Regions from separate parts of the Photobacterium leiognathi genome, predicted to be linked through region 3. Evidence: riboswitches for the same ligand, from Rfam matches in the RefSeq annotation. Region 3 holds a riboswitch; each other region holds the start of a gene.
The links. Region 3 has a riboswitch for thiamine pyrophosphate ahead of thiC (phosphomethylpyrimidine synthase ThiC). Riboswitches for the same ligand answer to the same signal wherever they lie in the genome.

Region 1 (8,349 bases), on a different contig from region 3:
AAATTGCGAGAAACGGTAAATATACACTGCGGAAATTTCATAATCGGCAGCATTATGAGCATGCACTTTATGAGCTAAGGTATTAATACAAAGCGCCAAGGCAACCACAAAATATAAAATGTACAGACGGCAAAAATGGTAAGGCTTACCGATAAGCCCTACTACTTTCTGTTTCATTTTATTGTTCGGTGCGCAATCGTTACTTTGCATTTAGCCCCACTAAAGTGTTGTCCACGATAGACGCATAAATACCGTTTCTTCTAACGGTGCTTTATTGGGCATATCTTCATAGGTCGAACTGCCTAAACCATCAACAACAAACTCTACCAATGACCACGAGTGTTTTTGCTGCCATGCAACGCGTAAATCCAATGTAGTAATCGCAGGTGCTTCATAATATTCCAGTGATGATGACACTGAACCTTTATGTTTTAACCACCAATCAATTTGCCATTGAGGATTAAGTGTCCACATCATTTGGATCGAACCATAATGGTTCGGCTGATGATCATATAATGCTTTATAACCGCCATTGAGATATGTATCACACGTTCGATAGCGTGAATCGCACTCTGCTTGTGTATCAATAAAGCTGTATGAGGTATTGAAATTGATCGCTTCTGAGGGTTGCCAAAACAAAGCTAACTCAGCGCCATAACTCTGTGCTGTTAAATTATCACTATAACTGTTTCTAAAGATCGCCGTTCCACCTGGTAATGTAGTGCCATCTTCACAATAACCATAAGTACAGATCCAACGACCATCATCAATCATACGTAGGTTATCGTACTCACTGTAAAAAACAGTGGCATCAAGGGAAAATGTGTCAGTTATTTTTCCACGATAGCCCGCATCCCAAGTAACAACTGATTCATTATCCATATCCTTATTACCCGCGGTATAGTTCATCGCAGGATACATACCGACACAAGACGGATGCTGAGATAAATCACAATTTGGAATAGAAGCGATCGCATTACCTAAAACAAACATGTCCGTTGTTGAATCAACCGCAGATGGCGTTACTACAGCGCGACCAATACCAGTCCACAATTGATGATCATCTGTCGCTTTATAATGTAACCTTAATTGCGGCTGTAACTCTGTTGTATCGTTACGTGTAAAGTGCTCAACTTTAACACCAAGGCTCGATGTCAGCTTATCCGTTAGTTGTGTTTCTAACTGTGAGAACACATTATAAATCTGCTCTCGCTGCACACGCTCATAAGCCAAGCGCTGATAAGGTTGCATACCAGTATAATAATTAGCTTTGGCGGTTGGGATCTTTAGGCGTGTATAACGGGCACCAATACCCATTGTTAACTCATTTTGTTCATTAAGCTGTTTGATCATTAATAGATCACCATTCACAGTACTATATTGACCATTCGCTGTTGGCTCTGTACGTGAATTATTATCAATCCAAAATGAGCCTTTATATTGGGTGTCATCAAGTGTCTTACCAAAATTAAGGCTCGAATAAACCCCACGTGAATAATCCTTTAATAACGAAGGATTAGCGACAATAGCAGTATCAGGATACAAAGGATGAAGGGGTTGTTCTAAAAAATCATAGGTGTACCAACTAGAATGCTCAGACTTGGTGTGATAACCACCTAGCTGGAAAGTTAAAAACTGATCGTCTTCAATATAATCCGTTCTAAAAGCAACGTTATAGTTATTCCACTCATCATCATTAAACGAGTAATAATCAGATTGAACACCTTTTACTGATAATCTTGCTGTTGTAAAATCATTTAGCTGAAAGCCATAACGATAGTCAGCTTCTTTATAATTATATTTACTATGGGCTATTTCAAAAAACTGACCGAGAGTCTCATTACTATTTTTAGTAATAATATTAATGACACCATTGGTCGCATTACCGCCCCACATCGTGCCAGCAGAACCACGTAAGATTTCAATACGATCAATATCATCTAAAATGGTATCAATGGTGTGCCAGAAAGTACCTGACATTAGAGGGCTAAAAACACTGCGCCCATCTACCATGACGAGCAATTTATTAAATAGCGTTTCATTCAAACCACGAAGAGAAACTTGCCAGTTAAATTCACTGAGCTTTGTTACCTGCACACCCGGTGCCAACGCTAATGCTTCAGCAATAGAGCGAACACCACTTCGACGAATTTGTTCATTCGTGATCACATAGATAGCAGCAGGTACATCATTAAGCGGCTGCTCTTTTTTTGCTGCCGTCGTTACCGTTACGTTCTGACTTGTTAACTCATCTAAGTCCATCGACATCAGATTATCAATGTCAGATGACGCCGAAGCTGCGCTATAGAATGACAATATGAATGCCGACAAGAAATACGATAACGAATGTAAATTTTTCTTCATGGTTATTATGTTAGGTAAACGTTCCCTCCTAAATTCTATCAAAGTAGTTATGGTTATTAATAATAAGGTTATATATATCCATACCACTCAAAAATACCAAAAAGGCATAACAAACAGGTTATTTTCATTTAAAAAATAAACAATTTTTATATTAACCATCCAACAATATAAGCTTAATACTAAAAAAAAATAATAATACTCATCAAAGGCCATAGTTATTAATATTTAGTTACGCTTTAAATTCTTTTAGAGAATAATTTTTTTCTTAACCAAATGTAAATAATTAGACGCAGTTAACAACTAGATAGCTTACCTATTACTTAGATAACAAAATAATCAAATTCATTAACTAACTAAATCTCATGAATCTCCGTTAATAGCAGCCTCATGCTCATCTTTTTGGTACTATATAACACTTAGTCGGGGAGCCTTGTGCTGAGATCACATCCAATGTGGAACCCGTATTCACTTGAACCAGTTAGTACTGGCGTAAGGAACTAAAATCAATTGCTATTTAATTGACGCTTAAAGGTAAGTTTTGATACACGCTTTTAAGCGAGCACTTCTTACGCTTTATTATAGAGATATGCTATGTCAGTCACTTTCAATAAAGCAACAACCCCCATCGTTCTTACCATTGCAGGCTCAGACAGCGGTGGCGGTGCAGGTATCCAAGCAGATATCAAAGCAATATCAGCCACTGGCGGGTATGCGTGCTCTGTGATTACCGCTATCACCGCACAAAATACCCTTGGGGTTTCTGCCGTTCACCCTATCCCTTTGCCGATTATTGAAAAACAGTTAGATGCTGTATTTAGTGATTTAAACATTGTCGCAGTTAAAGTCGGTATGCTTGCTGATAGCGATATCATTGAGCTGGTCGCGGCGAAAATACGTCAATATAAGCCACGTTTTTTAGTGGTCGATCCTGTGATGATTGCCACCAGCGGTGATCCTTTATTAAAACAAACAGCAATAAAAACCCTTAAAACAGCACTACTACCGCTTGCTGATAACATTACCCCAAACCTGCCAGAAGCCGCGGCATTAACCCAGTTAGCTATGCCAAATACCCAAGATGGCATGTTGGCAATGATAGATGAACTACGTTTACTTGGTGCAAAATCAGTATTGCTTAAAGGTGGGCATCTTGAATGCACTAACGAAAGTAATGATGTACTGATTCTGCCGCAAGAGATAGAAATCTTCTCTGCGCCAAGAATCCAAAGCCGTAATACCCACGGAACAGGTTGTACATTATCATCAGCTATCGCCTCTTATCTTGCTCAAGGCTATACACTTATGTCTGCCGTACAACTGGCAAAGCACTATATTACCTCGGCAATTGAGTATGCCGATCAGCTCGATATCGGGCATGGTCATGGTCCTGTTGATCATTTCTTTGCATTACGTTCCAAAACAACGAACAACCACGGCTCTTAATCGCTTATTACGACGAAATATCCCTCATATATCAATATGATAAATGAGGGATAACACATGAACGAACATCACAACCGCAGTGTAACCACGCTACACTTTGTCATTTTTTTCCTAATTTTATTTATTCTTTTAAGCGGATCACGCTTATTTCGTCAATTAGCAATTTAGTGCTATTAGTCTTCTTATTTTTATTTATCTTCAAGTAACATAAATATAACAAGTAATATGGTATTTCGTGATCTAGCATTAAGTGATAAAGCCTTACTACTCAGATAAGGTTCTTATTTTTATTAGATTGTCAGGATATTTATCTCCAAGCGACTAAATTAGACCTTATTACGGCTCCCCATCGCTTAGAGAAAAATATGAACTTAAAACCTTTAGCATTCAGCATTGCCTTACTATGTTCGGTTCCTACTATGGCAGCAAAACCTAATACAGATCTTCAGTTAATGCCTTACCCTCAGCAAGTGTCATTAACCAATAGCACCCCTTTAGTAATTGATCGTCATTTCAATGCGCAATTAACGGGCTTCACTTCACCACGATTGATCTCATTGGTTGAACGCCTAAATCACCGCATTGAAAGGCAAACAGGGCTGTTTCGCACAACACCTATTCAAACTAAAAACCAAACACCTACACTGACGATTGATGTTAAAGCGCCAGCACCAACAAAAGTGCAACGAGCAAAAGAAGATGAAAGCTACCAGTTAGACGTAACCAGTAAACAAGCCAAATTAACGGCTAATACGCCTTATGGTGCAATGCGCGGTATTGAAACCTTCTTGCAGTTGATTCAATCCGATACCAATGGATTCAACATTCCTACCGTCACCATTGAAGATTCACCTCGCTTCCCTTGGCGCGGAGCATTAATTGATACAGCTCGCCACTTTATTCCTGTTGATGTGATTAAACGTCAACTTGATGGTCTTGCATCAGCCAAACTCAATACATTCCATTGGCACTTAACCGATGATCAAGGCTGGCGTTTAGAATCTGTTGCCTACCCTAACCTACAAGAGAAAGGCTCAGACGGACTCTTTTATACCCGAGAACAAATTAAAGATGTGGTGGCTTATGCCAATAGCCTTGGTATTCGAGTCATTCCAGAAGTGGATTTACCCGGTCATGCTAGCGCAATTGCCGCGGCTTACCCTAAGCTAATGACCGAAGTACAAGATTATCAAATAGAGCGTAAATGGGGGGTTCATAAACCCTTACTGGATCCGACTAAACCTGAAGTCTATAAATTCATTAACACCTTAATTAGGGAAGTTACCGAGCTATTTCCTGACGAATATATTCATATTGGTGGTGATGAAGTTGATCCTGAGCAATGGAATAACAGTGCTCATGTTCAGCGTTTCATGAAAGAAAATAATTTGAAAGATGCGCTCGCCCTTCACGCTTATTTTAACCAACGCGTCGAGCAGATTTTAAAACGTCATAAACGAAAAATGATCGGCTGGGATGAAACCTATCACCCAGATCTACCTAAGAGCATTGTGATCCAATCATGGCGTGGTCACGACTCTTTAGGTGAATCTGCTAATGATGGTTATCAAGGTATTCTTTCCACGGGCTACTACATTGATCAGGCGCAACCTGCTGCAATGCACTATCGTAATGATCCGATGCCAAAGCCACTTCAAGTCAATGATGTCATTGCCGAAGGTGAGCAATGGCAAACTTGGGCGTTTTCTGCTCCTCGTAAAAAAGGCAGTCCCGTTACAGGAACATTTACTTTGATCACTGCGAAAGATGGCACTCAACGTGGCTTTATCGATTACAAAGGTAAATCCCGTCGTGCGATTTTTGATATTCAAAGCATTAAGGGTGTCACCCAATTTTGGATGGATTCTTGGATGGGTAAAACCATACCTAAAGTAGTGCTAAAAGATGGCGTACTAACTGGTGATATGCAGGTCGGTAATGCCAACTATCCAATGACAGGAAAGCTAATTGCAGCTTCAAACATCGAAGGTAGTCAATATCCAACCGCACCCAAGCCAGTTGAATTGAAGCAAAAACAACAAGATCGCATTCTTGGTGGTGAAATCACTTTATGGGCTGAAAACGTTAAATACGATACGCTTGAATTACGCATGTGGCCTCGCTCTTACGTGATTGCCGAGCGTCTATGGTCTGATGCTTCTATTACAGATGAAGATAGCATGTATCAGCGTATGGAAACCATGGATGATTGGTCAACACTATCGGTAGGATTACAACATCAATGGAATAGTATGGTAGGGCTAAAGCGTCTTGCTAACGGACATGATATTGCGCCACTGCAAGTGCTATCAGAAGCGATTGAACAAGCACAATACTATCATCGCCACCATGAGAAATGGGTGAACGAAAACTATGATCAATTCGATCCTCTCAATCGCTTAGCAGATACCTTACCACCCGAAAGTTTAGAAGTTAGAGCGTTAACACAAAAGGTAAATGCCTTTGTGAAAGATCCAAATAACGCAACGCTAAGCACAGATATTAAAGCAATGTTCCAACGTTGGGCTGATAATACCCAAGCGGTGATGCCAATTATTGCTAGCAACCACTTACTTACCCAAGTTGAACCTATTGTTCAGCAAGTTGATTTGTTATCACGCACGGGGATTGAGTTAGTCGATATTATTCAATCAGGTAAAAAGCTCGACCAAAAGCAAATCATCACAATTAAACAAATGATTGCTAAAGCAAAACCGATCCAAGATGAATTAATCGTGGCTATTGTCTACCCAGTAGAAACGCTACTGAGTCATGCTTACTAACAGCTATAACCATTAATAAAAAAGGAGCCAATTGGCTCCTTTTCTTTTACGTATCAAGCAATTAACTTTCGTGTTTATCCACTAAATCTTGCTCAACTTCTTCATTGAATCGCTTTGGCGGCGGTGTCCAACCACGCTCAGACTTAGTATGTTTGTCCGTACGTTCTTGTTTCATTGCCTCACCTAAAGTGGACTCTAGCTGCATGAATAGCTCAACATAAGAGGTATTAAAGCGATCTTCATCAGTACTTTCTGCCCATGTTTGATACAGCTTCTCTTTACTCTTCGCTTCTGTTTCCACAAAGGTTGCTTTTTGCTGCTCAGCTCTAAATGGGTGTACACCAAGGTTTTTCAGTGCTTCAGTACCTAATGCCAATGCAGAACGGTAAGTTTCACTGATCACATAATCAGCACCAGCACAGCGAAGTGAATAGTGATGACCACGATCATAAGCTCGGGCTAAAACACGTACATTCGGGTATGTCTGCTTCACATAATGCACCAGCTCTGTCGCGCGATCTTTATCGTCAATAGCAACAATGAATAATTTTGCTTCTTCAATTCCCGCGGTATGTAACAAGTCATGGCGCGTTGCATCACCAAAGAAACTCTTAATGTTAATTTGACGCATGTTATCAATTTGCGTTACCGAGTGGTCGAGCACCACGGTTTTTACACCGTTCGATGCCAATAAGCGGTTAACGATTTGACCAAAACGACCAATACCAGCAATGATCACTTTACCTTGTTCATCAATTTCATCGGCTTCTCGTTCATTCTTCGCTTCACTAAAGCGCGGCAAAATAACGCGATCAAACAAGATAAATAAGCCCGGAGTTAGGAACATCGACAACGCCACAACTAGCGATAACGTCTGGCTTATTGACTCAGGCAGTACATTGTTTTGTACGGTATAGCTTAATAATACAAAGCCAAATTCACCAGCTTGTGCCAGACTTAGTGCAAATAACCAGCGATCACTTCCCTTCACTTTGAAGATAAACGATAGCAATAACAGCACCAAAAACTTCACTAGCATCACACCAACAGTAATGCCAATAACAGTACCGAATTGATCAAACAGCACGCTAAAGTCGATACCCGCACCGACAGTGATAAAGAATAATCCTAATAACAAACCTTTAAATGGCTCGATATTTGATTCTAATTCATGTCTAAATTCACTGTTTGCCAGCACCACACCCGCAAGGAAAGTACCTAATGCTGGTGATAAACCGATCAAACTCATTAATGCCGCAATACCAATCACTAGCATCAATGCCGTTGCGGTGAAGATTTCACGTAAGCCTGATGAAGCAACAAAACGGAACAATGGACGACTTAAATAATGCCCACCAACAACCACACCAGCAATCGCAAGAATAACCACAATCGCATAAGCCCAGCCAGGAAGCCCTGCCACTAAACTAAGCTCTTCATGATGCTCTGCCGCTTTTGCCACTACCGCTTGTGATTTTTCCACCAGCTCAGGAACAGCTAATAGTGGGATCAACGCCAGCATTGGGATCACAGCAATATCTTGGAATAACAAAACAGAAAACGCACTTTTACCACCTTCTGTTTTGCTAAGCCCTTTCTCGCTGAAAGTTTGCAGTACAATCGCTGTAGAAGAGAGCGAAAAGATAAGGCCGATAGCAAGTGCATAAGACCATGCAATATCAAACAGGTGCGCAATCCCCATAACCGCAAGTGCGGTCACAATCACCTGCAAGCCACCTAAGCCTAATAAGCGATGTCG
Region 2 (8,349 bases), 310 kb from region 3:
TGTGTACTGATGGCTCAATGAAGTACATTTTTGATAAAGCGAATATTCAATTTAAATCGATTAACTTTATGCGCGGACGCTCGATCCAAAATGCCTTTGTATTATTGGATGAGTGCCAAAACTTAACCGCTTCTCAAATCAAGACCATTATCACCCGTTGTGGTGAAGGAACTAAAATTGTCTGTTCGGGTAACTTAGCGCAAATTGACTCGAATTACTTATCGCCTGTGACATCAGGGCTAACTTACATTGTTGAGCGCTTTAAAAACTTCGAAGGCAGCGCCAACATTTATCTCAATGGTGTGGTGCGAAGCCGCCTTGCAGAATTTGCTGAAGAAAACCTCTAATTCACATTGTTTAATAGATATGAAAAGCGAGCACATTAGGTGCTCGCTTTTTTGTCGTTAATTAATTGTAGATAGAGATAAATCAAATCACAGTAGGCGTTAATCCGAGGTATTTTTTCAGCTCAGGTATGTTTGGATTATCAAGTATTGTTTGCGTTACACCTGCCGTTTTAATTTTGCCATCATCAATAAAAATACATTTATCGGCGATTTTTCTGGCGTCATCAGGGCTGTGGGTGATCATTAATACCGTGATGTTTTTCTCTTTCGCCAGTTGTTTCACTAACGTCAGCATTTCAGCGCGAAGCGCAGGATCTAACGCTGAAAAGGGCTCATCAAGCAGCAGCAGAGGGCGATCACGGAGTAAACAACGCGCAAGCGCAACCCGTTGACGTTGACCACCAGAAAGCTGTTCAGGTAAACGCTCAAGGTAGGTATCAATCCCTACCTGTTTAGCACTATCAATCACCCGCTGTTTTTGCTCTGTCGTGAGTTTGAGCTTAGGGTTTATTCCCAATGCAATATTTTCAAACACACTAAGGTGGGGAAATAAATTGTGCTCTTGAAATAGCATAGATAGCGGACGTTGCGCAGGCTCTAGCTGGCAGATAGATGCACCATTAATCGTAATATCACCGTTATCAGGCACGAGGAAGCCTGCAATAAGCGCCAATAAAGTACTTTTACCCGCACCACTTGGGCCAATAAGGGCGGCGATGTCACCTTGCTCAAGTTGAACATCAAAGCTCAATGCCATCGGCACCTCATTTTTATGTTGAGGTAAATAGGTATAGTTGAGCTGATTAATGTTTAGCATGATGAACTCCTTGGCGATGGCGAGTCACAACCAAAAACTCGACAACACTAAATAAACCTAAGCTGAGTAATAGTAGAATGAGTGCTGCAACTGCTGCTGCATCCATTCGATAACTGCCCATTAATTCAAATAAATACAATGGCAAGGTTTGAAAATCTTGGCTGCCAAATAATGCAATCGCACCTAAATCCCCCAGTGATAACACAAAGCTTATCGCTAAAGCCTGAGCGATAGGAGCACGCAATGCACGCCATTCAACTAAGCGTAATCGTGATAGATGTGTCATACCTAAACTGCGACATAACGGATTATATTGTTGCGCTAGATGTAGCATTGGTTGGCTTAATGTTTTGATCACATACGGCAGCGCCATTAGGGCATTAACACAGACTACGACCCAAAATGCAGCACTATAAGCATCGGTGTAGTGGCGTAATAATAAGAAGATCCCGGTACTGAGTACCAGCCCCGGCGTCACTAAAATCACGGTACCTATCATCTCGATACCATCGGCGGCAAGCTTGCGACGGGCTAAACGTAAACTGCGACTGGTGATCAAAATCATCACCCCAGCACAGAAAGCGAGAACACAAGAAAACAGGGCGATATGCAGTGAATTATAAATCGCTGACCAGAGTTGCTCTTGCTCTAAGATACTAAGCAATTGGCGGTTAATACCCGAAACGACCACAGCGAAAATTGGTGGTACGACAAACAGTAATGCTACGATGATCCAAAAGGTATCCCAACATTTAGCACGCCAGTGATCGTGATAGTTCACCACCATTTTATTGATCGAGCCATTTAGGGTTGAGAGGGGTTTAGCAAAGCGTTGAGTGATCAATACTAACGAACAACACAGCAGCATTTGCCATAGCGCCAAAATAGCACCAGTTGCTAAATCAAAGTCATAACGAAGCGCTTGATAAATCGCAAGTTCAATCGTGGTGGATTTAGGACCGCCACCTAATGACATGATCACCGCAAAACTGGTAAAGCACAGCATGAAGACTAAGTCGGCAATGTGCGGTAGCTGTTGGCGTAGTCGAGGCCATGCAATTAAGCGAAACTTACTCCATCCTGTGATCCCTAAATGAGCAGCAAGTTGATGTTGTTCAGCAGGAATACCATCGAGGCTTTGCAGTAAAAAGCGTACTGTAAGCGGCAGGTTTAAAAATACATGTGCCAGTAAGATCCCACTTAAGCCATAAATATTTAATGGTGGTAAGCCAAGTGTTCCCAAACTGTCGCTGATGATGCCGCTTTTGCCATAAATAGATAGCAAACCAAAAACGGCCACTAAGACGGGCATGACCAATGTCATCGCAAAGAGGCGAAGGAGTAGGGCTTTGCCGATAAATTGACGACGAGAAAGAGCATAGGCGATGGGGATCGCTGGAATAATACTAAGTAGCGTTGAGAGGAACGCTTGATAGAAGCTAAAACCCGTTACATGACGCAGGTAGGGATCATGCCATAAGGTTGCAAGTTGCCAGTCGCCAGCTTCACTGATTAAGGCATACAGCGCAGAAACGACAACGAAAATGATCAGCCCGGCACTGATCATACCGGGCAATAAGGTGATGCGTTTGTTCAAAGTCTTAAACCATTATTGAGTCAATGCTTGTTGCCACTCTCGGATCCAAGCTTTGCGGTGTGTTGCCACTTTATCGGCACTAAACTCAAGGGCTTTACTTGGTACGGTGAGCTCATCAAATCCTTTCGGTAAGCTTTGTTTTGTCACTGGATACATCCAGTTGTGGGTAGCGATTTGTGATTGGAAAGCATCGCTGACAATAAATTGCATGAACTCATCAGCCAGTTTTGGGTGTGGGCTATTTTTCATCTTCGCTGCGACTTCTACTTGCATGTAGTGACCTTCTTTAAAATCAGCCGCTTTGTACTGATGCTTGTTCTCAGCAATGATGTGGTAAGCAGGTGATGTGGTGTATGACAACACCATATCTGACTCGCCTTTTAAAAACATGTTATAAGCTTCTGACCAGCCTTTGGTTACAGTGACGGTGTGTTTTGCCAATTGCTGCCACATTTCCGGTGCTTTATCGCCATAGACAGACTTGATCCACAACATTAAACCTTGGCCTGGCGTTGAGGTACGAGGATCTTGGTAGATCACGCTAATGTTTTGATCTTTGATCAAGGCATCAAGACTTGCTGGTGGATTTGGCAGTTTTGAACTGTCGTAGACAAAGGCAAAATAACCATAGTCATAAGGAACAAACGTCTTGTCACTCCAGCCTTTGGGTAGTGTTAGCTTACTGGTATCAACGTTAGAGGTTGTTAGTAATCCAGTGTTTTTCGCTTCTGTCATCAGGTTATTATCAAGCCCTAGCAGAATATCGGCTTTGCTGTTTTTACCTTCAAGACGCACACGATTTAAAATAGAGACGCCATCTTCTAGTGAAACAAAATTCACCTTACAGCCATTGCATTGCGCTTCAAAGGCTTTCTTGATCACAGGGCCTGGACCCCATTCAGATGCAAATGAGCTGTAGGTGTAAACATTGAGAGTATTGTCGGCAGCAAAAGCACTGCTTGCGATAAGTGACAATGAGATAAGTGTTAGAAGAGTGGTTGTTTTTTTCACTATGCGCTCCGATATGTCCGACATCCTATGGACAAAAATAGAAAGAGAGAGCGGCACAGGTTTGAGAGCTGTCGCATCGTGCGGTGCAGCAGACTCGAACACCTAGTTAAATGTTCGAGTATCTCAATTCCTACGCCAGCATTACCTGGTTCAGGTTCGATGGGTTCTGTATAAAGCATGTATGCTTAACAATCTCAGCCAACAGGCTCCCCAATGAGAACAATGCATTGTACCTGTTACTGAAAATAAGTGATAGCGTCTGAATACACGGCCTGTTGTAGACAAAGCGCATATTATTTAAAGCAATGGCAGTATTAACACTCTCTCATCAAGATGTTGTATTCCTTGATAATAGTAAGCAATCGTTTTTCTAAACGGCTATAGAGTATTTGGTGACTAAAACCTGCTTTTATTGTTTGTTTTGTTATTAGCGACAAAAAATAAACGCCCACAAAGGGCGTCTATGAAGTTTAAAATGATGAATGATCAAGCAAGGAAGCGAGGGATTTGGCTCTCAAAGCTGGCGATCTTATCTTCGTGTTGTAGCGTTAAGCCGATGTTGTCTAGACCGTTAAGCAAACAGTGGCGACGGAATTCATCAATTTCGAATGAATAGGTTTTACTGTTTGCGGTGACGATCATCTTTTCGAGATCGACGTTGATCTCAGCACCTTCATTGGCTTCAACAAATTGGAATAGCTCATCGACTTCTTGTTCGGTTAGGCGAACAGGCACCATTTGGTTGTTGATCGAGTTACCGTAGAAAATGTCGGCAAAGCTTGGTGCGATCATTACTTGGATCCCGTAATCAGCCAGTGCCCATGGTGCGTGCTCACGAGATGAACCACAGCCAAAGTTTTCACGAGCAAGCAGAATACTTGCACCTTGATAGCGTGGGGCATTCATTACAAATTCAGGGTTGTTTTGCTCGCCTGCATCATCAAGAAAACGCCAGTCATGGAAAAGGTGTTTACCAAATCCAGTTCGGGTGACTTTCTGCAAAAATTGTTTTGGAATAATCGCATCGGTATCGACGTTGGCAGCATCTAGCGGTACGACAAGCCCAGTGTGTTGTTTAAAACCAGTCATGTTCACATCCTTTTGTTACGCAGAAGCTGCGTCTAGTTGACGAATATCGACAAAGTGACCTGCACATGCCGCGGCGGCTGCCATCGCAGGACTTACTAGGTGAGTACGTCCATCACGACCTTGGCGACCTTCGAAGTTACGGTTACTGGTTGAGGCACAACGTTCACCGGGACCTAAGCGATCGTTATTCATTGCCAAGCACATTGAGCACCCAGGTAGACGCCATTCAAAGTCGGCTTCAATAAAGATTTTATCTAGCCCTTCTTTTTCCGCTTGTGCTTTAACTTGCTCTGAACCTGGCACAACCAGAGCCTGAACATTAGGGGCAACTTTACGCCCTTTGGCAATCGCTGCTGCTGCACGCATATCTTCAATACGTGAGTTGGTACATGAACCGATAAATACCTTATCAACAGAAAAATCAGACAGTGTTTTACCTGCTTCTAGCCCCATGTAAGCGAGGGCTTTTTCCGCTGATGCTTTTTCTACTGGATCGTTAAAGCTTTCAGGTGTTGGAATTGGCTCGTCAACGGCAATCACTTGGTCAGGGTTAGTTCCCCATGTCACTTGTGGTTTAATATCTTTCGCATCAAGGGTGACTACCGCATCAAACTCGGCATCAGGATCCGATTTCAGTGATGTCCAATACTCTACTGCAGCATCAAACTCAGCGCCTTTGGGTGCAAATTCACGATCTTTAATATAATCAAACGTGGTTTGATCGGGTGCGATCAAACCGGCTTTTGCGCCTAGTTCAATTGCCATGTTACAGACGGTCATACGACCTTCCATGGTCAGATCGGTAATGGCTTCCCCACAAAACTCCACCACATAACCCGTACCGCCAGCAGCCGTGGTTTTACCGATGATCGCAAGGACGATATCTTTAGCGGTAATACCTTCAGCAACTTTACCTTTTACTTCAATCTTCATGGTCTTGGCACGAGATTGTTTTAGGGTCTGAGTTGCTAGAACGTGCTCAACTTCAGAAGTACCAATACCAAAGGCTAGCGCGCCAAAGGCACCGTGAGTGGCGGTGTGTGAGTCACCACAAACAATGGTCATACCCGGTAGCGTAATACCTAGCTCTGGGCCCATAACGTGCACAATACCTTGATATTTATGGTTTAGATCGTACAGGGTGACGCCAAATTCTTCACAGTTTTTGGCTAGCGTTTCCATTTGAATGCGTGCCATTTCACCAGAGGCATTAATGTCTTTAGTTTGAGTAGAGACATTGTGATCCATGGTTGCAAAGGTTTTTGATACTTGGCGTACTTTACGACCTTTTTCACGCAGACCATCAAAAGCCTGTGGTGATGTCACCTCATGTACTAAGTGGCGATCGATATACAGGATCGGGTTTTCGCCTTGTGCAGCAACAGCAACGTGGGCATCGTAAACTTTCTCGTAAAGCGTTTTAGGGGCGCTATTATTAGTGTTCGACATTGCTCATGCTCCCTTATGCTTGCTGAATGTATGCAGCGATCTTATCGCCCATTTCAGAGGTGGTTAATGCAGGTTTATCACTGGCAAGATCGGCGGTGAGTTCGCCGGCTTCCAGTGCTTGTGATACTGCTTGCTCGATGGCGCGTGCGGCTTTTTCTTCGCCAAGGCTGTAACGTAGCATCAGTGCTGCTGATAGGATCTGTGCCACAGGGTTGGCGATATTCTTATCGGCAATATCAGGTGCAGAGCCGCCCGCAGGTTCGTACATGCCAAACTTGTCTTGGTTAAGACTGGCGGATGGCAACATACCCATAGATCCTGTGATCATGGCACATTCATCCGAAATGATGTCGCCGAAGATGTTTGAACATAGCATCACATCAAACTGCGAAGGATCTTTAATAAGCTGCATCGTCGCATTATCAATATACATGTGGCTAAGGCTGACATCTGGGTAGTCTTTTGCCACTTCTTCGACCACTTCACGCCATAGAATTGAGCTTTGTAGTACGTTCGCTTTATCAATCGAGCACACTTTCTTGCTACGAAGACGTGCTGATTCAAAGGCAATTTTGGCAATACGTTCAATCTCATAACGGTAATAAACTTCAGTATCGAACGCTTTTTCTTGATCGCCTTCACCTTCACGACCTTTTGGCTGACCAAAGTAGATACCGCCCGTTAGTTCACGTACTACCGCAATATCAAAGCCACGCTCAGAAATATCAGCACGCAGTGGCGAGAACTTCTCAAGACCACGGTGGATCTGTGCTGGGCGAAGATTACAAAATAGTTGGAAGTGTTTACGTAGCGGTAGTAGGGCACCACGCTCAGGTTGATCGTTTGGCGCAAGATGTTCCCATTTAGGGCCACCGACAGAACCAAATAGTACAGCGTCAGCCTCTTCACAACCTTTTAGGGTTGCATCAGGTAGTGGACTGCCGTGGTTGTCGATAGCAATACCGCCCACATCGTACTCTGTGCGGGCAAAAGTGAGATTAAATTTAGCTTCAACAGCATCTAGCACTTTATGTGCTTGCTGCATTACTTCTGGGCCGATCCCGTCACCGGGTAGAACTGCAATTTTGTAAGAACCTGCCATGGCTTGTTGCTCTCCGTAATTATTTAAACATTAAAATTTGTTATCTGGGTTTGCTATTAGCTCAATGAGCAGAGCGCTGTTTGATCTCTTCAATTTGATCTGCACGGTGAATACTATTAATAACATGCAGTAGGGCTTGACCAGAAGCTTCAACAATATCTGTTGCGAGACCAGTACCGTGGTACTTTCTGCCTTTGTAGTTTGCGATAATATCTGCCTGACCTAAGCCATCTTCACCTTCACCCTTGGCGGTTAGATCAAACTTATCCAATACGATGTCGTAACCCGTTAAACGGTAAATACATTGGTATAGCGCATCAACCGGACCATTGCCGACAGCTGCTTCACACTTTTCTTCATCACCACATTGCAGCTTGATGCTGGTGGTTGCCATTACGCTACCTGATTGCACACTTAGGTAATTGAGTTTGAAGTAGTCATCTTCATCACGTAGGTTGGAAAAATGCATCAGTGCTTCAAGATCGTAATCAAACACCTGACCTTTACGATCTGCCAGTTTTAGGAAATCAGCGTACAACTTATCTAGGTTGTATTCGTTTTCGGTGTAACCCATGGCATCCATATGGCTTTTCACTGCTGCACGACCGGAACGGCTGGTTAGGTTTAGTGCTTGGTTTTTCAGACCAATAGACTCTGGTGTCATGATTTCATAGGTGTTCTTATTCTTTAGCATGCCATCTTGGTGAATACCTGAGGAGTGACTAAAGGCATTAGCACCGACAATCGCTTTGTTGGCCTGAATAGGCATGTTACATAGTTGGCTGACCATTTTACTGGTGCGATGAATTTCATCGTGTTTGATATTAGTCGTCACGCCAAGTAGCTCCTGACGGGTTTTGATGATCATTGCGATCTCTTCTAGCGAACAGTTACCCGCACGTTCCCCTAAGCCGTTAATCGTCCCTTCCACTTGGCG
Region 3 (8,349 bases):
AGCGTTTCAATCGGATCAGGCATCAGGTATTTTGGATCAGGGTGAATTTCTAATTTTAGCCAATTCGTCCCCAATGCTTCTCTGGCTAACTGCGCAGCAAAGATCGCTTCTTTGGCATTTTTTGCCCCTGACGTATTAGGCAGTAAATTCACTCCAGCTTGGATCAATGGCGCTAAGATATCGTCATCACGCTCAGCAATATTGACCCGCTTTAGTGCCATCGTCACGAGCTCAGAGCTTGTCGCTAAAATCGATTCAGCCATGACATCTCGATTGGCGTACTTACCCGTTCCGGTAAATAATCGCGATGTGAATGTTTTATCTGCAATGGTCAACATATTAACCTCCTGCTATCGCTTGAAATAACGCGATCTGATCGCCATCAGCAATGACGGTTGTCGACCACTCACTGGCTGCAACAATTCGCTGATTTATCGCGATCGCAGTACCTTGTATGGGTAAATCTAACTGCTTAACAAATTGATTGACGGTTTGCTCAGCCTCGCAAGACATAGATTCATCATTCAGCCAGATAGTTATCATGGTAGCCATTTACACAACCTCCCTTTGCTCTTGCTGACCACATACAGGGCAACAAGGAGCAGCATCAATTGATACCTGCTGCCATTTTCCTGTTAAGCCATTAAATTGCTGCAGTAAACCAAACCCAACTTCACCAACACCTGCGATAGCTTTGATCGCATTAAGCGCTTGTAACGTTCCAATAGTGCCTACAACAGGTCCCATCACGCCGTTACTACGACAGTTTTGATCTTGTGGTGGCGTTTCAGCACTTAATGGAAACACACATTGATAACACGGTGAGATCTGTCTGAAATCAAACGCCAGTAACTGCCCTCGCCAACCTATCGACGCACCAGCAATCAGTGGTGTTTGATGCTGATAACAAGCTTGATTGACCGCATAACGGGTAGCCCAGTTATCACTGCAATCAAGCACAATATCGGCCTGCTGTACTTCCATCGCGAGTTGAAAGCCTGCAAGCTTGGCTTTTACTGCACGCGTTCTCACCAATGGGTTCAATGCTAAAAGCTGATCACAGGCTGCTTGCGCTTTATTGAGTGACACATCGTTTTCTCGATAAATCACCTGACGCTGCAAGTTTGAACTATCAACCTCATCATCATCTGCAATCACCAGTAAGCCAACACCCGCAGCGGCTAGGTACATTGCTGCTGCTGAGCCTAAACCGCCCGCACCGACGATCAATACCTTGGCATTGTTAAGTGCAAGTTGTCCCTGCTCTCCCATGTCTTCGAGCATGATTTGTCGGTTATATCGAATAAAAGCAGTATCAGAGAGTCTGTCAGTTGTCATACATCACCTCACGCTGAACTAAACATTTATTGAGTTGTTCGACGGCAATCGCTGGCTCACTAGACTGGGTGATCGCACGTACCACCGCAACACTACTCACCCCTGTGTCCCAAACCACTGGCACACGCGATAAATCAATACCGCCAATCGCCACCGTTGGAAACGCATTGCCAATGAGTTGTTGATAAAGCTTTAAGCGGTGAACACCTTGCGGTAATGACGGCATTTGCTTAGTTGTAGTTGGGTAAATATGACCGAGGGCGATATAACTTGGATTAAATGCCATCGCACGTAGGATCTCGTAATACCCATGGGTTGAGATCCCCAAGCGAAGGTTGGCTTGTTGAATAGCATTGAGATCAGCAACAGCTAAATCTTCTTGTCCCAAATGCACCCCAAAAGCACCATGCTCAATAGCCAGTTGCCAATAGTCATTAATAAAGACCTGCGCATTTGCCTGCTGACCTAACGCAATAGCTTGAGCAACATCTTGCTCTAAACCTTGAGCATTCGGATCTTTGATCCGCAGCTGAGTCGTTTTCACATCCAATTCAAGTAACTGCTTAACCCATTGGACGGAATCCACCACCGGATATAACGTAAGTTTCTCACTATCAACAGGTGAAAAAGCTTCAACTGGCTGACATTCGAATTGCCAACCAATATCTGACAGCTTTGCAAAATTAGCACAAACGATATCAGGGAAAGCATCACGCTCAGTTGACCAAATGCCCATCTGCGTTGACTGGGCATAGGCTCTTGCTAGCACTAGAGCATCTTCTAAGGGGTAATCAAGCGCGAGTGCCACCAATAACATCGCTCGCTGTTGAGTCGCATTACCAAGTTCAACACTGAAACAACCACGCACGTCACCATCATGATGCCAAATATCAAGGTAGCCCCCCTTAACTGGCAAGCCACAAATTACTAAGTCTGGGCGTTTCAGTACTTGCGCTTTGAGCGATGAGAGTTTCCCATCGATAGAGCCCCATTGATCTTGGATCTCATAATCAACAGGTGTTGTGGAGCAGGCTTGTTCAAAGCCTACTCGTTTAACGCAAGAGGGTGTCGATACCTCAATCCACTCTTGGCTTGATGGCATTAACGTGACTTGCTCACCTAACTGATACTCTGCAGCAGAGGCTAATAATGGCTCAATATGCATCACCAGAGACGATAAAACCTTTGGTAAGCTTAATGTGCTCATTTAGCACTCCTCTTTCGCAGGATGATAAAGCTCGCTACCTTTCTCACGGAACTCTTGTGCTTTTTGCTGCATGCCCTCTAACGGATCGTCTAATAGCTTGATTGCTAGCTCATCAGATCGTTCAAGATCTTTTGCATAATCTCGAACTTCTTGAGAAATCTTCATTGAGCAGAATTTAGGGCCACACATTGAGCAGAAATGAGCAATTTTTCCTGACTCTTGAGGTAGGGTCTCGTCGTGATATGCACGCGCCGTTTCAGGATCTAAACCAAGGTTAAATTGGTCTTCCCAACGAAACTCAAAACGTGCTTTTGATAGCGCATTATCACGTACTTGTGCACCAGGGTGTCCTTTGGCTAAATCAGCGGCATGAGCACATAGCTTATAAGTGATAAGGCCAACTTTTACATCTTCTTTATTTGGCAGACCTAAGTGCTCTTTTGGTGTGACATAACAAAGCATTGCACAACCATACCAACCAATCATAGCGGCACCTATGCCCGAGGTAATATGATCATAGCCCGGTGCAATATCGGTAGTTAGTGGACCCAAAGTATAGAATGGCGCTTCATGACAATGCTCAAGCTGCTCTTCCATGTTTTCTTTGATCATATGCATTGGTACGTGACCAGGGCCTTCAATCATGACCTGAACATCGTATTCCCATGCAATCTTCGTTAACTCACCTAAGGTGCGTAGCTCACTAAACTGCGCTTCATCATTCGCATCAGCGACGGATCCCGGACGCAGGCCATCACCTAGTGATAGTGAAATATCGTATTGCGCACAAATCTCACAGATCTCACGGAAGTGCTCGTAGAGGAAACTTTCTTTATGGTGTGCCAAGCACCACTTCGCCATAATAGAGCCGCCACGCGATACAATGCCTGTTACGCGTTTCGCCGTCATTGGTACATATCGAAGAAGTACGCCAGCATGGATAGTGAAGTAATCCACCCCTTGCTCAGCTTGCTCTAGTAATGTGTCACGGAATACTTCCCAGTTAAGGTTCTCAGCCACCCCATTCACTTTTTCTAGGGCTTGATACATTGGCACAGTACCAATCGGAACAGGGCTGTTACGGATGATCCATTCACGGGTTTCGTGAATATTACGCCCTGTAGAGAGATCCATTACCGTATCTCCACCCCAACGGGTCGACCAAACAAGCTTCTCAACTTCTTCTTCAATCGATGAACTCACCGCTGAATTACCAATATTGGCATTAACTTTAACAAGGAAGTTACGGCCAATGATCATTGGCTCAGTTTCTGGGTGGTTTATATTGGCAGGAATAATCGCACGTCCTTCAGCCACTTCTTGACGCACAAACTCAGGGGTAATTTCTTTTGGTAAGTTGGCACCAAAGCTAATACCTGGATGCTGTTGATTTAAGACTTCATCACGGTATTTCGCACGTCCCATATTTTCACGGATCGCGATATATTCCATCTCAGGGGTAATAATACCTTGGCGCGCATAGTGAAGTTGTGTCACGCACTTACCTGCTTTTGCACGGCGGATCGGTGCACGTTCACCAAAGCGTAAATCATCTAGCGTCTTATCATCTAAACGTTCATTGGCATAATTAGAACTTAAACCGTCAAGGAGCTCTGTATCTTCACGATCTAAAATCCATTGTTCGCGAACGGTAGGCAAACCGCTGTAGATATCAATCGTCTTATCAGGATCGGTATAAAAACCTGAAGTATCGTAAACACGTACAGGTTCATTTGGCTCAAAGATAGGGGATTCTTTGCTACCACCAACCAAACTATCAGCAAGAGTGATTTCACGCATAGGTACACGAAGATCAGAACGACTTCCTTGAACATATACTTTTTGTGAATTTGGGTATGGTTGAACAGTTAATGATTCAATAAATTGTTTAGCTTCCAGTCTCGCTTGCTTGCGATTCGACATAGCAGTTTCCTTGATTTTTCAATGTAGGGGAAAATGCTTGGCGGATGGGCGTAAACAAGAGGTGTGTACTTTATGTACAGCTATGCAGATGCGTACAGTGATCATAGAAGATATGTAGCAGAAGACATTCTCTTGTTCCCTTCGCAGGTATTAGCCTGATCAGGTTCAACGGATCCCGCAATGCGGTCTCAGCCATATGGCACTCCGACAAGTAGCAATGAGTATAGAGAAGCTGTAAAAGCGCAACAACCTTTATACTGAGAAAAAATGTGAAAAGTGACAGATAACAAAAAGCCGTGTATCAACACGGCCTCTTATTACATTCAGCATATTGCTCAAGATTACTGTGAAATCAATACATCACAATTAAGGTGATTCGCTAAAGAATCGCTTAAATCACCAAAGAGGTGGAAAGTCGATTTGTGATACCCGGTGATCACAAGGTTCGCATTAAGCTCCTTGGCTAAGGCTTCAATATGTTTAGAGACATCGCCATCTGCAGTATGAATCGCTTTAACCTTGTAAGAAGAAGCAGCAATCAGTTCAGACAACTCTTTCATACGCTTTTTGGCAATAGTGTCGTGCTCTTCTTGTAATTCAACTTCAACATCAATAAAGCTGACATTGCCAATCCCTGGTTCAACATAAGCAACATGTAAATCAGCGTGATTCTGCTCAGCAATAACGCCAGCTTTTACCATCAATTTATGCGCATTTTTATCTTCAGGGTTAACCGCTAATAACACAGTTTGGTAAAGCGACATATCTAGCCTCCTTGAGCCAAGGCTCATTACAAATTCAATAATTATGATTATGATGCTATAAATGTAGCTATACAACTAACGATGTGGCTGACGAATTAATATTCGATTGAATCAATGATTGCAATATTGGAGAGTTCTCACCTTTCTAACTAGCGATTATCATGACCGCTTTCTATCATTACCTGAAAATATAAACGAGATCCCAATGAGCCAATATTTATTACTAGGATTCATCGCGCTTGGTGGTGCATTCGGTGCCTGCTCACGATACCTAATTTCTGAGCTATGCGTAATGCTATTTGGCCGTGGCTTCCCATACGGTACTTTAACCGTAAACGTGCTGGGCTCCTTAATCATGGGGTTATTGATGTCAGCACTGAATCAAGGAATGATTGAAGCTGCGCCATGGCGACCTATCATCGGCTTGGGCTTCCTAGGTGCATTAACTACGTTCTCAACATTCTCAATGGATAACGTAGTACTTATGCAGCAAGGCGAGTTTTTTAAAGCTGGTTTAAACATTTTGCTTAACGTTATTGTCAGTATCGCCGCGTGTTATGTTGGCTACCAAATCATGATGAAAAGCTAACTAACAGACATAAAAAAACCGCCAATTAGGCTAACACCTATCACTTAAGGTGTTTGGAACGAACTGGATAACGAGTTTTATTGATACGAACGGCTCTCTGCTTGGGCCGTTTTTTTCTTTCAGGTAATATGTAACGCTTTACTTGTTTTCTCATTGCTCTCAGTTTTTGAGGAATTGAACCTGGCGAAGCGATGGCACACCACATTAATTCATCTTGAATATCTCTTAACGCCATCATAAAACTTATCCGTAATGGTGAAACATTCGCTTCTGCCGCTATTCTACTTATTTCTAAGCGAACAAGATTATAAGCTATCAATATTCCCCATATTTCTTGCTCAATACCTTCTACTGATTGACTACGCAATAATATTTCATCTTCAAGCATGTCATGTTTTATTTCACCATAACTGTTTTCTATCTCCCAACGTTCGAAATAAACATCAAGCAAAGCTTGATAGCTATAATGCTCACCAACTAAGGAAGTAAGAAGCCCTTGGATATGATATTTTTGAGTTTTTTCTGGATAAAGCACTAATCGAGCTTGCCATTTTTCAGGAAGGCTTGGGTCTTTAGCTCTTGCATATTTGGATACATCCATTTCTACAATCAAATCTCGTCCTGCTTCATCAAGCTGCTTAATGACGGTATATCGCGTATTTGATTTAATTGGAGTCATCCAATGACTCGAATCATGCTGACGTTGCCAATTAATCATCAACTCGGCGCCAAGATAACATCGGTCAAAAATAGTTAAAGAATCTGGCGTTATTGAGGATATAAGCTGTTTAGCATAGTTCTCTTCACCAATATTGCTGGGACCAAATGCTACGTTGTGTATTAATCGACTACGAAGGGAGCATAAAGCACATAACCTGACGATAGGGTATTCTGTATGCTGTATCTTACCGTGTTTGACATACTGAAAGTGACTCGCTAATTCTGGAGTATCATGACTTCTAAATTGAGTTCCATCGACAGAGAAAAGGCGTAAGCCTTTCCATGTGTCTCCGCTATCTTCGGCTTTCGTCCAATATTTGGCAGTGAGTGAGAAAAGTGCTTTTAGAGGCTGTGCTGTCAATCGTTTTCGCGCCTGAGGGATAGCACTTGGTGCAATAGAATCACCTTGTGATCGCGATAATTGCAAATCAAGTTTATTCAAGACATCGGTTATCGATCTATTACGATATAGGCCAATTCCAACGATTAACCAAACAACCAATTCCGCAGGTAATTTTCGTCTGCGTATACTGGCCTTATTGGTTTCATCTAATGCTTGTTGAATCCACTCAAGAGGTAAGTCTCTTTGAAATAATGAGAGTGATTCTGGTGCTGCAAACGCATCTACATCAATGAGCCAATGTGACAACATAAAAAATACCCCCAGTTTTGCAAAACTGAGGGTATTTTTAACTATCTGAAAGATCGTGCAACCAATCAATTTCTTAAGTGATAGGTGTTAGCCAATTAGGCGGTTTTTTTATGTCTTACATCTAAGGTATTCAGACTTAAATAGCAATTAACCCGATAGCACGGCATGCCATTATTTATATCAAACTCAAAGAACTGCTTAATAATACTTATAGATAATTCGGAGAACCTAAATCGATAAATGTAAAAAAGCCCCGCTATTTCTAGCGAGGCTTCTTAATAAGTGGCGGAGCGGACGGGACTCGAACCCGCGACCCCCGGCGTGACAGGCCGATATTCTAACCAACTGAACTACCGCTCCACACGGAGATAAAACTTTCGTTTTATCCGATACCTGTCGTTCAGAACAAGTATCTTAAATTTAAAGCCTGGCGATGTCCTACTCTCACATGGGGAGGCCCCACACTACCATCGGCGCTATTACGTTTCACTACTGAGTTCGGCATGGGATCAGGTGGGTCCATAACGCTATGGTCGCCAAGCAAATTCGTTACAATCTTGAAAAGCTGATTCTCAAACACACGTTCAAGTGTTCTTGGAGTCCGTATAAAACCCCTTGGGTGTTGTATGGTTAAGCCTCACGGGCAATTAGTATCGGTTAGCTCAATGCCTCGCAGCACTTACACACCCGACCTATCAACGTTGTAGTCTTCAACAACCCTTTAGAGACCTTAAAGGTCTAGGGATGACTCATCTTGAGGCTCGCTTCCCGCTTAGATGCTTTCAGCGGTTATCGATTCCGAACTTAGCTACCGGGCAATGCGTCTGGCGACACAACCCGAACACCAGCGGTTCGTCCACTCCGGTCCTCTCGTACTAGGAGCAGCCCCTCTCAATCATCCAACGCCCACGGCAGATAGGGACCGAACTGTCTCACGACGTTCTAAACCCAGCTCGCGTACCACTTTAAATGGCGAACAGCCATACCCTTGGGACCGACTTCAGCCCCAGGATGTGATGAGCCGACATCGAGGTGCCAAACACCGCCGTCGATATGAACTCTTGGGCGGTATCAGCCTGTTATCCCCGGAGTACCTTTTATCCGTTGAGCGATGGCCCTTCCATTCAGAACCACCGGATCACTATGACCTGCTTTT

Region 1: another riboswitch for thiamine pyrophosphate. It lies ahead of thiD (bifunctional hydroxymethylpyrimidine kinase/phosphomethylpyrimidine kinase); the one in region 3 lies ahead of thiC (phosphomethylpyrimidine synthase ThiC).
Region 2: another riboswitch for thiamine pyrophosphate. It lies ahead of thiB (thiamine ABC transporter substrate binding subunit); the one in region 3 lies ahead of thiC (phosphomethylpyrimidine synthase ThiC).

Annotation. Positions count from the first base shown of each region.
Region 1 covers NZ_CP131599.1:1,169,951-1,178,299, forward strand. Annotated here, with positions in the region: gene Q7674_RS05395 (hypothetical protein) at 1-210, opposite strand, end outside; gene Q7674_RS05400 (TonB-dependent receptor plug domain-containing protein) at 220-2,364, opposite strand; TPP riboswitch at 2,776-2,877, shown strand; gene thiD (bifunctional hydroxymethylpyrimidine kinase/phosphomethylpyrimidine kinase) at 2,956-3,807, shown strand; gene Q7674_RS05410 (beta-N-acetylhexosaminidase) at 4,173-6,590, shown strand; gene Q7674_RS05415 (monovalent cation:proton antiporter-2 (CPA2) family protein) at 6,652-8,349, opposite strand, start outside.
Region 2 covers NZ_CP131601.1:2,883,983-2,892,331, reverse strand. Annotated here, with positions in the region: gene Q7674_RS20015 (PhoH family protein) at 1-347, shown strand, start outside; gene thiQ (thiamine ABC transporter ATP-binding protein) at 430-1,164, opposite strand; gene thiP (thiamine/thiamine pyrophosphate ABC transporter permease ThiP) at 1,151-2,731, opposite strand; gene thiB (thiamine ABC transporter substrate binding subunit) at 2,774-3,796, opposite strand; TPP riboswitch at 3,883-3,995, opposite strand; gene leuD (3-isopropylmalate dehydratase small subunit) at 4,259-4,861, opposite strand; gene leuC (3-isopropylmalate dehydratase large subunit) at 4,877-6,310, opposite strand; gene leuB (3-isopropylmalate dehydrogenase) at 6,324-7,412, opposite strand; gene leuA (2-isopropylmalate synthase) at 7,474-8,349, opposite strand, start outside.
Region 3 covers NZ_CP131601.1:3,191,532-3,199,880, forward strand. Annotated here, with positions in the region: gene Q7674_RS21465 (thiazole synthase) at 1-338, opposite strand, end outside; gene thiS (sulfur carrier protein ThiS) at 340-552, opposite strand; gene Q7674_RS21475 (HesA/MoeB/ThiF family protein) at 553-1,338, opposite strand; gene thiE (thiamine phosphate synthase) at 1,328-2,545, opposite strand; gene thiC (phosphomethylpyrimidine synthase ThiC) at 2,546-4,468, opposite strand; TPP riboswitch at 4,588-4,685, opposite strand; gene Q7674_RS21490 (universal stress protein) at 4,810-5,232, opposite strand; gene crcB (fluoride efflux transporter CrcB) at 5,438-5,821, shown strand; gene Q7674_RS21500 (IS4 family transposase) at 5,862-7,193, opposite strand; tRNA gene Q7674_RS21505 (tRNA-Asp) at 7,477-7,553, opposite strand; rRNA gene rrf (5S ribosomal RNA) at 7,619-7,734, opposite strand; rRNA gene Q7674_RS21515 (23S ribosomal RNA) at 7,820-8,349, opposite strand, start outside.